DNA from 3 places in the Pseudoalteromonas sp. TAE56 genome. Region 1 is predicted to be linked to each of the others. Evidence: predicted binding sites of a transcription regulator. Region 1 holds the regulator's gene; each other region holds the start of a gene.

Region 1 (4,207 bases):
TTTAGAGGCTAGTTTATTACATTAATGAGATAAGTTACTGCGACATTTTGTCGCAGTTTAAACTATAGCTTACTGTAATCATTTAAAAATAAAAAAGATTACACTTAAATTGCTAACATGATTTATTTGTTTAATTGAGCTGAATGTTTGATATCTAGCTAGCTTTAAATGCTAATAAATACTTAAAAGCTGCGAAATATCCATATAAAGTGGTTAATAGAGCATAGTTGATTTGGTATAACGGTAAAACTGCGTTAAAGTTTGCAATGAAATTATTAGAGGATAAATACGAAACGATGTCGGAAATTCAATTTTTAAATGTAGATCTTGAGCTTGAATCAAAGCAAGATATTAGTTTGCTAGTGGCGGACTTGAAAAAAGTCGCTACGATTTTACATTATGACAAAGACGAATACCGTCAATTAGCGCGTATTGAAGCAACAGGTGTAGTAAACACGCCTGACAAAGCAATAAACCATATATGTGAGCTTATTGAATCGTGTTCGCGTAACGCGCTAAAGCAATGGTTAAGCTGTTCACGTAGAACGTTTGATATTGGTTTTGAATCAGGCACTTCTCCTAAGTGCTTTAATCAAGCCTTAGATGCAGATACATTACTACGTATATCTGCGATTGGTGCGGGTATGGAAATTACAATTTACCCAATCGAAAAGTAACTATCTTCGCTCTACGACTGCTGCGGTCATTTTAGATACGCAGCACAGCTCATTGCGGCTATTTGTAATTTTTATTTCCCATACTGAACTACGTTTACCGATATGAAATGCTCTTGCCGTGGCTGTTAAAGTGCCGTTACGAGACGCTTTTAAATGACTTGCGCTAATTTCCTGTCCCACGCAGTAAAATTTTGTAAAATCGACAACAAAGTTAGCTGCATAGCTGGCAACTGTTTCGGCAAGTACAACGTTAGCACCGCCGTGAACCATCCCCATTGGGTTATGATGCTCAGGAATTGCTGGCATTGTGGCAACCAAGTAATCATCGCCAATCTCTGTGATTTCTATCCCCATAGTTTTCATCAGCGTACCTTGACCATTTATACCTTCATCTAGCTGTTTGCAAAACTCTAAAGTAATAGGTTGATACCAAATACTCATAATGACTCCTTTGCTTTTTTTATCATTTATAAACTTAGTTTTAGTTATATCCCTAAAATGTACACAAGTGAAATTACTTTGGCTATTTTAAGGCTTAATTTAAATTTGCGATTTTTATTTAACTGTATATACTCACAGTTAAATGTACTGTATGGAAAACCAGTTGTATGCGACCATTAACGAACCGCCAAGCTCAAATACTCGAACTAATTAAAGTTTTTATTAAAGACACTGGTATGCCTCCTACACGTGCTGAAATAGCGCAAACATTAGGTTTTAAAAGTGCCAATGCTGCTGAAGAACATTTAAAAGCACTTGCTAAAAAAGGCGCCATTAAAATGAAGCCAGGTGCAAGCCGTGGTATTCAGTTAATTGAAGAAGAAGAGCCAGAACAATTAGGTTTACCGCTTATAGGGCGTGTTGCTGCTGGTTCACCTATTTTGGCGCAAGAGCACGTTGAAAGTCACTGCAAAATCGATCCATTAATGTTTAAACCGGCTGCAGATTTTTTACTACGCGTTAACGGTATGAGCATGAAAGATATTGGTATTATGGATGGTGATTTACTTGCTGTACATCGTACTCAAACCGCTGAAAACGGACAAGTTGTTGTTGCCCGCTTAGACGAAGACGTAACTGTAAAACGTCTTGAGAAAGCAGGTCGTAAAGTATTACTTCATGCTGAAAACGACGATTTTGAATCTATTGAAGTAGATCTTGAGAATGAGTCTTTTAATATTGAAGGCTTAGCCGTTGGCGTTATAAGAAACGCTGATTGGATGTGACTTTAAAAATAGCTTTTAAACAAGCAGTTTTATAAATGCGTACTAATTAGTACGCATTTTTGTTTTAAAATTCGTACTAAAATAGGGCGTAAACAGCCCACTGACTATTCAACCTGTAAACTTTTTTGCACTTATAATTTCCCCTCCAAATGCGTTAAACCCCTTTGTTTTTCTCATCTTTTGAACTTCCTGTTGCCTAGCTAGTTGCTGATTTTTTGTTAATTACCCAATTACAACCTGATTGTTTTTTATACTAAAACTTGCTTGTTGTTCATTTTTTAGCTAATTGTTAATGTGCTGAGCTAATAATAACTCACAGCTTTTTAGTTTTGAGAACACACAATATACACAAACACGTTGTTGGCGCAGCAAAACCAATCAATATTAAATGAGATTGGCTAAAAAAATAAAAATAACGAATTGGCGTTTAAGCCGTATGCCTCTTCGCTTTGCATTCGCAATAGCATCAAAGGAGCCACCACATGGGTAAACTGACCTCTACCTTGTGGCTTATATTATGTGTTTTTTCGCACCCAGTTTTGGCTAACAGCCAATACAATATGCGCAAAGGCGTAACCGATATAAGCAATAATGTATATCAGCTGCACATGACTATATTTATAATATGTTGTGTGATTGGGGTGATAGTGTTCGCAATTATGTTCTGGGCACTTATTCATCACCGTAAATCTAAAGGGGCTGTACCTGCCCAATTTCACGAAAGCACTAAAGTAGAAATACTTTGGACTGCAATTCCGTTTGTTATTTTAATTGCTATGGCAGTACCAGCTACTAAAACCCTAATTGCAATGGAAGATGCCAGCAAAGCTGATCTCACTATTAAAATTACAGGTTCACAATGGAAATGGCATTATGAATATATGGGCGAAGATGTAGAGTTCTACTCTATTTTATCTACCCCGCAAGATGAAATCGCTAATCTTGCAGATAAAAATCCTAACTACTTACTTGAGGTTGATAAACCTCTCGTACTGCCAATAAATCAAAAAGTACGATTTTTAATGACTTCTGACGATGTTATCCACTCTTGGTGGGTACCTGATTTTGCAGTTAAAAAAGATGCGAATCCCGGCTTTATAAACGAAACATGGACGAACATAAACGAAGAAGGTACTTACCGAGGCCAATGTGCTGAGTTGTGTGGTAAAGATCATGGCTTTATGCCCGTTGTGGTGGTTGCTAAATCTGAGGCTGATTTTAAAACATGGCTTGCAGATGCAAAGCAGGCTAAACAAAAAGCAGCATTAGCAGATGCCGCATTACTTGATAAAACCCTCCCAAAAGAAGAATTAATGACTTTAGGCGAACAAGTATATATGGCCAATTGCGCTGCATGTCATCAGCCCACTGGCATGGGATTACCGGGTGTATTTCCTGCACTTAAAGGCAGCCCGATAGTGCTTGGCGGTATAAAAGATCACATTGATGTAGTTATCCATGGACGACCTGGTACGGCAATGCAAGCATTTGCCAAGCAGTTATCTATAAAGCAATTAGCAGCGGTTATTACTTATAAACGTAATGCGTGGGGTAATGATACGGGTGATGTTATTCAACCGAGTCAAATACAGGCAGCACTTGATGCCAAAGTGGAGGCGAACTAATGAGTAGCATAGTAGAACAACCTAACGCCAATGAAGCTCATCATGCTCATCACCCAGCTAAAGGTTTTAAACGCTGGCTTTACACAACTAATCATAAAGATATAGGTAGTTTATATTTAATTTTTTCGCTGACCATGTTCTTAATTGGTGGTGGAATGGCCATGGTGATCAGAGCTGAATTATTTCAACCTGGTTTACAGTTGGTCGACCCTCACTTTTTTAATCAAATGACCACAGTGCATGGTTTAATTATGGTGTTTGGTGCGGTTATGCCGGCCTTTACAGGCCTTGCTAATTGGATGATACCGCTAATGATTGGCGCGCCAGATATGGCATTGCCAAGAATGAATAACTGGAGCTTTTGGATTTTACCGTTTGCATTTTTAATCCTATTGGCATCGTTATTTATGCCTGGTGGGGGTCCTGCATTTGGTTGGACTTTTTATGCACCACTGTCCACAACATACAGTAATGATAATACTGCATTGTTTGTATTTGCCGTACATATTATGGGGATTAGCTCAATAATGGGCGCAATCAATGTGATTGTAACCATAGTGAACTTACGTGCCCCCGGCATGACATGGATGAAGTTGCCCTTATTTGTATGGACGTGGTTAATTACTGCTTTTTTATTAATAGCGGTAATGCCTGTGCTTGCAGGGGCTGTCACTATGGT
Region 2 (4,207 bases), on a different contig from region 1:
CTGATATTCAAACATTACAGCGCATGGCCGATGAGTTAAGCGTACCTTTAAATTACTTATTTTGTGATTCTCAAGAGTCGGCAGAGTTAGCTTGTTTAATTGATAATTTGTCAGTTGAAGAGAAGCGAAGATTAATTAAGAAATTAACTGGATCTTAATCTTTATAAAATGAATTATTAACCTTCTACTATTAGTACTATTAATTAGAAGGCTGCACTCATATGAAATTGGAAAACTAAAATTTAACGATTAAAATACTACGCAGGGTTACTAGCAAGCGAGCTACTCCTCATCTTCAGCCTTTTGTTCTGCTTGTGCAATCAAATCCCTAATATTTTCAGAAACAACCCAAACGACGTAAAAGAAAAGGAAGCCTGTAATAACACTTGTCAATAAACATAGAAGCGCAAGCCATACACAATTAAAAATAGTTAAAATCAATTGGAACATAGCGTTTATTAAAGCTATGAGTATTGTCCATCTTAACAGCAATGCTAACCTCTTTAATGCACCATAATATTCTATATTAGCGCCAGATGCTCTCCGCTGATTGATCTTCTTTTTGTAACTATCCGTGTCGTATATTTTATCTTTTACAGTTTGTATGACAAATGATTTCATTGTAAAAAGAAAACTAGCAAGAGTAATGCTTGCTGTGAATAGACCAACACTCCACTTAGATTGATAAGCTAATATTTGTATAGCTAATTCATAAGGTATCATAGGTACATTTCTATCTGTAGCGGTGGCAGTTTATCATCCTTAAAATCCTCATTTGATTTCAAGGAGTCAGTTTTAACTGATTCAAGATCTGGTTTTGGAAGTGAGTCAGATAAAGATTTATATTTATCCCATTTATTAACACTTTTAATTTCTCCAAAAGTTTCACTTCCTCTTAACACAATTGAAATTATATTTGCGAGGGCTGGGCATTCATAATATTCGTCCCAAACCTTCTCAGGAAGATCATCAACATATTGGTCATAATCAAAATGCCCATACTCCTCAATATTATTACCAATCCAATACTGTATTCTTTGCCCGCTTAAACTGGCACCAATAAGCCTTAACGCATATTTTTTATCTTTCTTCCCTAAAACATCATGTATAAAATTAGATAGATGTCCTCTTAGATTATCTATAACTTTAAATTTATCTAGAAAAGTAATAGTCTGTGTTGTTTTCTTAGCTATAGAACCTATATGTCGAAATATAGGTTCATCCGGTACACCAAGCTCTGTTATGACTTCAACCTCTGAAAGAGATTTAACATTATCTAAAATTTGGTCTAAATCTTTCTCTTGATATATATATTTAAAACTAAAAGAACCACCTAACTCCCTTTGAACTCTACTCTTTATTTTACTAATATCACCGCGAGAACCACCCCTAGAGTATTCATCAACTTTTTGAGATACCAATCTATTTTTAACATTTTTATGGGCTTGTCCAAAAATAGATGCGTAAACGGAAACGGAGGCAGAACCAGAATAATGCGTAAAAACACCACATTTGGTCGTAGGGTTAAAACAAAACAAGCTCGCTTCAGTACTAGTTTGATCTTCTTTTAACTCAACTCTATTAACTTTCAACTGCCCTGAGTCATCCCTCTCTGTTGCAAGTTTTTTTTTATCATCCCTAAATGTCAAAATTAACCCAACAGCTAAACCATCTACAATCCTAGTAAAAACTCTTGTAGTATATTGCCCAACATTAATATCTTGAGTTTTACTAATTGATTCAAGCTCTTGATAGAAGTCATTGACTTCAATACCTTCTGAAAACTGCATTTCAAAACCAGATACTTTTACTTTTGTTCCTGCCATTAATATATCCCTATAGCCGATAATTATTATTGTATTGAGCGTTTATAAAATTGTGTTAAATAGAAAAACTTGCGGCTCACTCATTAAATCAGATACTAACCATGAGATTAGCATTTTAGATAGGTAAATGTACAAACACATAAATACTGTTATTATATACAGCATCGTTAAAAGCTAAAACCGAATAATAGATATAAAATGAGATTATTTATTGCTGAAAAGCCTAGCCTAGCCAGAGCTCTAATAGCTGTATTACCAAAGCCTCATAAAAAAAATGATGGTTACACTGAAACTGGTAACGGTGATATCGTCACTTGGTGCATAGGCCACTTATTAGAACAAGCAGAACCTCAGTTTTACAATCCTGAATTCAAAAAATGGTCAGTTGACCATTTGCCTATTATTCCTGATGAGTGGAAACTTGTTGCTAAGACAAAAACTAAGAAGCAGCTTTCAGTTGTCAAAAAGCTAATTAAACAAGCCGATCAACTGGTCAATGTAGGTGATCCAGATAGAGAAGGCCAAATTTTAGTCGACGAAGTAATTAACTTTTGTGGTGTATCTAAAGCTAAAAATGCTAAAACATTGAGATGCTTAATAAGTGACCTTAATCCTTCTGCTGTAAAAAAATCAGTAAATTCGCTTCAAAAAAATTCTAATTTTATTCCTCTTGCTACCTCAGCATTGGCCAGAGCCAGAGCCGATTGGCTTTATGGTATTAATATGACCAGGTTATGTACACTTCAAGGACAAAAATCCGGTTACCAGGGCGTACTTTCTATTGGTAGAGTTCAAACCCCTGTTTTAGGCTTAGTCGTTCATCGTGATATGGAGATTGAAAATTTTGTTTCTAAACCTTTTTATGAAGTATTAGCAACTCTTAAAACAAATGATGGTGAATGCTATGAAGCAAAATGGAAACCCAGTAAGGCTTGCGAGCCTTATATGGATGAAGATAACCATGTAGTTTCAAAAAAATTAGTAGAGACTGTTGTTGAAAAAATTACAAACAAAGAAGGTGTTGTAACTGATGTTAAAGAGACGATAAAGAAACAAGCTCCCCCATTACCTTATAGCTTATCTGCATTACAAATTGATGCTTCAAAGCGTTTTGGCATGAGCGCTCAAAATGTACTAGATACATGCCAAGAGCTCTATGAGCGTTTTCAACTTATTACCTACCCGAGGTCGGACAGCCGTCACTTACCTAAAGAGCACTTAAAAGAAGTTAACCAAGTTACTAATGCCATTAAATCAAATCATAATGCCTTAGGTGAAACTGTAGATAATGCAAATCTAAACCTAAAAAGTAGAGCGTGGGATGACTCAAAAGTGACCGCTCACCACGCAATAATACCAACAAGTAAAACGTTAAATATGAGTAATCTATCTTCTTTCCAAACTAATATTTATGAGCTGATTGCAAGGCAATATTTAATTCAGTTTTATTCAAATTTTGAATATCAAGAAAAACAAATTGATACAGAAATTTCAGGTGGGCTATTCGTTACTAAACAAAAAGAAGTAATATCACAAGGATGGAAAGTACTATTCCCAGCGAAATTATCAAACAATAAAAACTCAGATAATGACTTTTCAGCTAAAAAACTGCCAAACGTCAAAATAAATGAGCTGGTTCAATGTATTAACGCCCAGCTTATTGAAAAACAAACTTCGCCACCCAAGTACTTTAATGATGCATCGCTTCTATCTGCCATGACAGGTATTGCAAGGTATGTTCAAGACTCATCGATAAAGAAAATAATGCGTGAGACTGATGGGCTTGGAACTGAAGCAACGAGAGCTGGTATTATTGAACTGTTATTTAAACGCCAGTTTTTAAAACGCAATGGTAAAGAAATTCGTGCCACTGATGTGGGCAAAGAATTAATTACAGGACTTCCTGTAAAAATGGTCGTACCTGATATGACCGCGCACTGGGAATCACAACTTGAATCAATCAATCAACGTGAGATGACATATAACAACTTCATGCAACCATTAACAATACAGTTGAACCAATTAGTGCAGAATATTCAATCTATTGATTTTCAGGCTCTAAAAGGTAAAGGAAAGTCATCTTTCAAGCCAAAAACAAGACGTAAATCAACTCAATCTCGTCGTACTATAAAAAATAATTTAAATAAGAGTTAAAGATTTTGTTCGCCTGATAAAGAAAATAACTAACAAAATTCAATACTGCCCTTGTATAACAAGGGCAGTCGTATTTCATTATATATGTTGCTTGATTAACTCGTAGATGCGGTCATCAGCAAATTGTGTTTTGAAATCTACCTTTACTTTTTTGTCTATCTTTTTAAATAGTAATTTTGCATGTTCTATTTTTCTCTCTTCTTCTTTACGAAGATTATCTTTACCTT
Region 3 (4,207 bases), on a different contig from region 1:
GTTGTGCACGTTGCTGAATTAAGTAACCAAATTGGCGAAATTGAAAAGCAAGGTTTGACCTCTTTCTATGTAGAGATTTTAGCTCGACCTGCTCAACGTCAACAGTTAGATTTAGATGATGACGAATAACACTTAATTTAATTAAGTGTTCGAAGTTTTAAAATGAGCCCAAGTGGCTCATTTTTTGTTTTTATGCATTAAAGATTCACCTTAAATCATTTTTATTAATAACTAATAAGTAGAATTTTACTTTATTAACATTTGCATAACAAAATGTAGTGATATAGGGTGTGTTTAATTAAAAAAACAAAACAGTTGTACCATGCCGATAAATTACTCTGACCACCAATTGAAATTAAGCTTAAAGAGCTCTAAGGTACTTGTCGTTGACGATCAGCTATTAAGCTTAATTGTATTAAAAAAAATATTATCAGAGCATTTTAGTGTAACAACAACGAGCTGTGGTGAGGATGCGATTGAAATTTGTAAACATAATCCGCCAGATATAATACTACTCGATATTAATATGGAAGGAATGAGTGGTATTGAAACATGTCTAAAATTAAAAAATATATCTGAAACACAAGATATCCCCGTTATTTTTGTAACCTCATCTGAAAATCAAGAAGAAGAGTGCTGGGAAGCAGGGGCTGTAGATTTTATAAAGAAACCAACTAACTCGGAAACTTTATATAGAAGAGTGCGCGCCCATATTACGATGAAACTGCAACATGACTTACTCAATCAAAAAGTATTTCTAGATGATTTAACAAAGGTATTCAATCGTCGTTATTTTGATGCGCATTTTTCTAAAATGGAACGAAGCGCCTTACGAGAAAAAGTCGACTATGCACTATTACTCATCGATATAGACTACTTTAAGCAATACAACGATCTTTATGGTCATGTGCAAGGCGATACGGTTTTAAACCTTGTTGCACAAACTATTACTAATAGTTTGCAAAGGCCAACCGATTTTGTTGCGCGTTACGGCGGCGAAGAGTTTGTAGTTGTTCTACCGCATACAAGCACTGAAGGTGCAATTTGTGTTGCTGATAAAATTAAACAAAATGTGGTCGATTTAGGAATATTACACAGATATTCAGAATATGACTTTGTGACTATTAGTATTGGCGGTGCAACCCTACAACCGTACGTAAATAACAAAAACACCTTGCAGATCGCAGATGAAAAAATGTATGAGTCCAAAATGCAAGGGCGTAACCAAGTGTGTTTTTAAGTTTAGCTAGCTAATAAATCACTTTGCCACTTAAAAACACCTTGTAGGTGATAAATATTAAATAAGATTATTTATTACACGCTATGACATTTTTTGTACTTTTTATTGCTACCACATGGGCAGTCATCATTTCTGCCCACTTTAATATCTTCAACAGGATATATAGTGCCATCTAAATAACACCATTGAGTATTTTCTTTAATAAACTGCGATTTTTCGTGAAGCTCACAAAATAAGTTTTGATAAAAATATTGGGCTTTAAATTCTACAGTGCCGGTATCTCCATCATGGCTTGACCCAATTACATCAAGATTTATAAATCGACAGCTGTTAGCAAAATCATTGATTTCTTTAACCGGATTTTCAGCTTGTTTTTCTTTTGCGTAGGTTTGATAAACATATTCTGCATTTTTAATAACATAAGCACTGAATCGTGAGCGCATAAGTTGTTCAGGAGTGTCAGCTTGCTTAACAGATAAGTGAAGCGGCTCACAGCAATCGGCATAATTGTGCCCACTGCTGCAAAAACATAATGTGGTATTGAGTGAAGTCATAATAATAATACAAAGTCTAAAACATTAGTTTAACAAGCTTATTGGGCGAGTGATATCTCTGTTGTTTGAGACTTTTTAGTAAAACAGTATAGTTTTGTATTCGTTTTACTTAAATCGAACGATAGATTCGTAAGTAGTTGGTTATTAACTATATCGGTCCAGGTAATTACCGCTGCAAAGTTTCCGTTATGTAATGCAGAATTTAATACATACTCTAAATTTACTAGGTGCTTTTGTCTAATAACAAGTAATTTACTTGTATCAATAGAGCATGAGTCAAGTAAAGCTTTGCTAGGTACATGATCTGGAGCAATTAGTAACGTCCATGCATTAGAGCTATTGTATTGGTGTAATACTTTTAAAAGCTCAAAGGTCGCTGAAATTTCATCTTCAATTTGAATCAAATTCACGCAATCGCTTTGCTCATCTTGTTGGTAACTTTTAACTGTTCTTACGGTAATAGGCTGTAACATAATTTCACTCACTGGGTTTTTATACAGTATTCATATACAGTAGTTTATACAGTGCTTTCGTGCAAGCCTTTTATGCTATTTATTTGTACAGTTATTCAGCTTTTGATCATTGTTTTTATTTTTTTAATTTATAATTCTTTATTAATCAGATTGTTATGGAATTATTTTTGAGAGGGTATTCTAAAAATAAATTTTTGAGCAGTGTCTTCATTTTGGGGTTTTATACTGTATAGGATTATCTTTGTAACCATATACAGTATTTTTTTACACTGCATACAGTACTTCTATCATAGTTAGCTTATGTGTTTTCACTCGTGCGAGGGATCATATGAGAAAACTGGAGTTGGTGGATTTGTTCGTACAAACTTGCCGCATAACATTGAGCATCTTTAAATCGCTTAGTTTCGATATGTTTGCGTATATCTGTAACCGCTGCAGTGGCAGGGGCGTACCCTTGGCTACTTGCTAAGCTTAACCAAGCTACAGCATGAAATACACTTTGTGGCACGCCTTCACCTTTCACAAAGAATAAACCTAAATAAAACTGTGCTCTATGGTTTCCCGCCATTGCAGCAAGTCGCATCCATTTTGCAGCCAATGGAGCTTGATTATTTTTTAAATAATATAGGGCTTTATTTAACGTACTTTGCTCATCTTTTTTATTATCAACGGGCACAGAGGTATTTTCGGGTTGAGTAACAAAACCTAAAATATTATCTAGCTGTTGCTCTAAGTCTTGCTCACAAGGTGTTGTTTTAAGCATATTGGTTCATTTATTATTTTAACTACTCTAACAGTTTAGTATATAGCAAGGTAAAATGTCCTGTAAAAGATAATTTTTATGTTAAAATCTCGCCACTTTTTACTATCACAAGTTTATTATGTTCGAAGCCTTATTTAAACTGAGCGAAAATAATTCAACAGTTAAACGCGAATGCGTTGCTGGCCTAACTACCTTTATAACTATGGTATACATTGTATTTGTAAACCCGGCTATGCTCGCAGAGGCTGGGATGGATCAAGGGGCTGCATTTGTAGCGACATGTATAGCAGCTGCGATAGGCTGTTTTATAATGGGTTTATGGGCTAACTATCCATTAGCATTAGCGCCTGGTATGGGACTAAATGCCTTTTTTACGTATGGTGTCGTATTAGGAATGGGTTATACCTGGCAAGCCGCGTTAGGGGCTGTATTTATGTCCGGTTGTATATTTTTGTTTTTAAGCTTATTTAAAGTCAGAGAGTGGATTATTAATGCCATACCTCTGGTGCTCAAGCGAGCAATCGCAACGGGTATAGGTGCTTTTTTAGCATTAATTGCCCTTAAAAATGCAGGCATTATTGTCTCAAGCCCGGCAACATTAGTACAGTTGGGCGACATTACTTCTCCAGGACCGTTATTGGCTATATTAAGCTTTTTTGTAATTGCAGCGCTTTTATACCGCGATTTTAAAAGTGGCGTGCTTATTAGTATTTTATTAGTGACTGGCATTGCTTTAAGTTTGGGGCTTGTTGAATATCACGGTGTTATGGCTATGCCACCATCAATAATGCCTACTTTTATGCAGCTAGATTTTGCAGCCGCTTTTGATATATCAATGATGAGTGTTATTTTTGCTTTCTTGTTTGTCGATCTTTTTGATACTTCGGGTACATTAGTTGCGGTAACTCAAAAAGCAGGTTTAGCTGATGAAAAAGGTAACATGCCTCGTTTAGGGCGCGCATTAAGTGCTGACAGCTCAGCAACAATTGCAGGTGCGATGCTAGGTACGTCTACGACCACATCGTATATAGAATCGGTTGCTGGTGTATCTGTTGGCGGACGTACTGGCTTAACAGCTGTAGTTGTAGGCATTTGCTTTTTACTAATGATGTTTTTTGCACCGCTTGCACAAATGGTACCGGCTTATGCTACGGCAGGCGCTATTTTATATGTAGCT

Evidence for each region. Region 1 encodes LexA, which represses DNA repair genes until DNA is damaged. Its sites were predicted from a motif close to TACTGTATNNNNATACAGTA; they were not measured.
Region 2: the regulator LexA is predicted to act here: its motif matches at 1,971-1,990, upstream of L656_RS0115245 (DNA topoisomerase III).
Region 3: the regulator LexA is predicted to act here: its motif matches at 2,290-2,309, upstream of L656_RS0104470 (SulA-like leucine-rich domain-containing protein).

What each region holds. Positions count from the first base shown of each region.
Region 1 is NZ_AUTN01000117.1:14,818-19,024, forward strand. It holds gene L656_RS0113770 (hypothetical protein) at 297-677, shown strand; gene L656_RS0113775 (PaaI family thioesterase) at 678-1,118, opposite strand; gene lexA (transcriptional repressor LexA) at 1,286-1,903, shown strand; gene coxB (cytochrome c oxidase subunit II) at 2,386-3,528, shown strand; gene ctaD (cytochrome c oxidase subunit I) at 3,528-4,207, shown strand, end outside.
Region 2 is NZ_AUTN01000131.1:4,616-8,822, forward strand. It holds gene L656_RS0115230 (helix-turn-helix domain-containing protein) at 1-158, shown strand, start outside; gene L656_RS0115235 (hypothetical protein) at 283-723, opposite strand; gene L656_RS0115240 (hypothetical protein) at 720-1,826, opposite strand; gene L656_RS0115245 (DNA topoisomerase III) at 2,025-3,980, shown strand; gene L656_RS0115250 (type III restriction-modification system endonuclease) at 4,059-4,207, opposite strand, start outside.
Region 3 is NZ_AUTN01000066.1:7,452-11,658, forward strand. It holds gene L656_RS0104455 (DUF6172 family protein) at 1-129, shown strand, start outside; gene L656_RS0104460 (GGDEF domain-containing response regulator) at 323-1,240, shown strand; gene L656_RS0104465 (YchJ family protein) at 1,315-1,794, opposite strand; gene L656_RS0104470 (SulA-like leucine-rich domain-containing protein) at 1,833-2,267, opposite strand; gene L656_RS0104475 (tetratricopeptide repeat protein) at 2,566-3,030, opposite strand; gene L656_RS0104480 (NCS2 family permease) at 3,149-4,207, shown strand, end outside.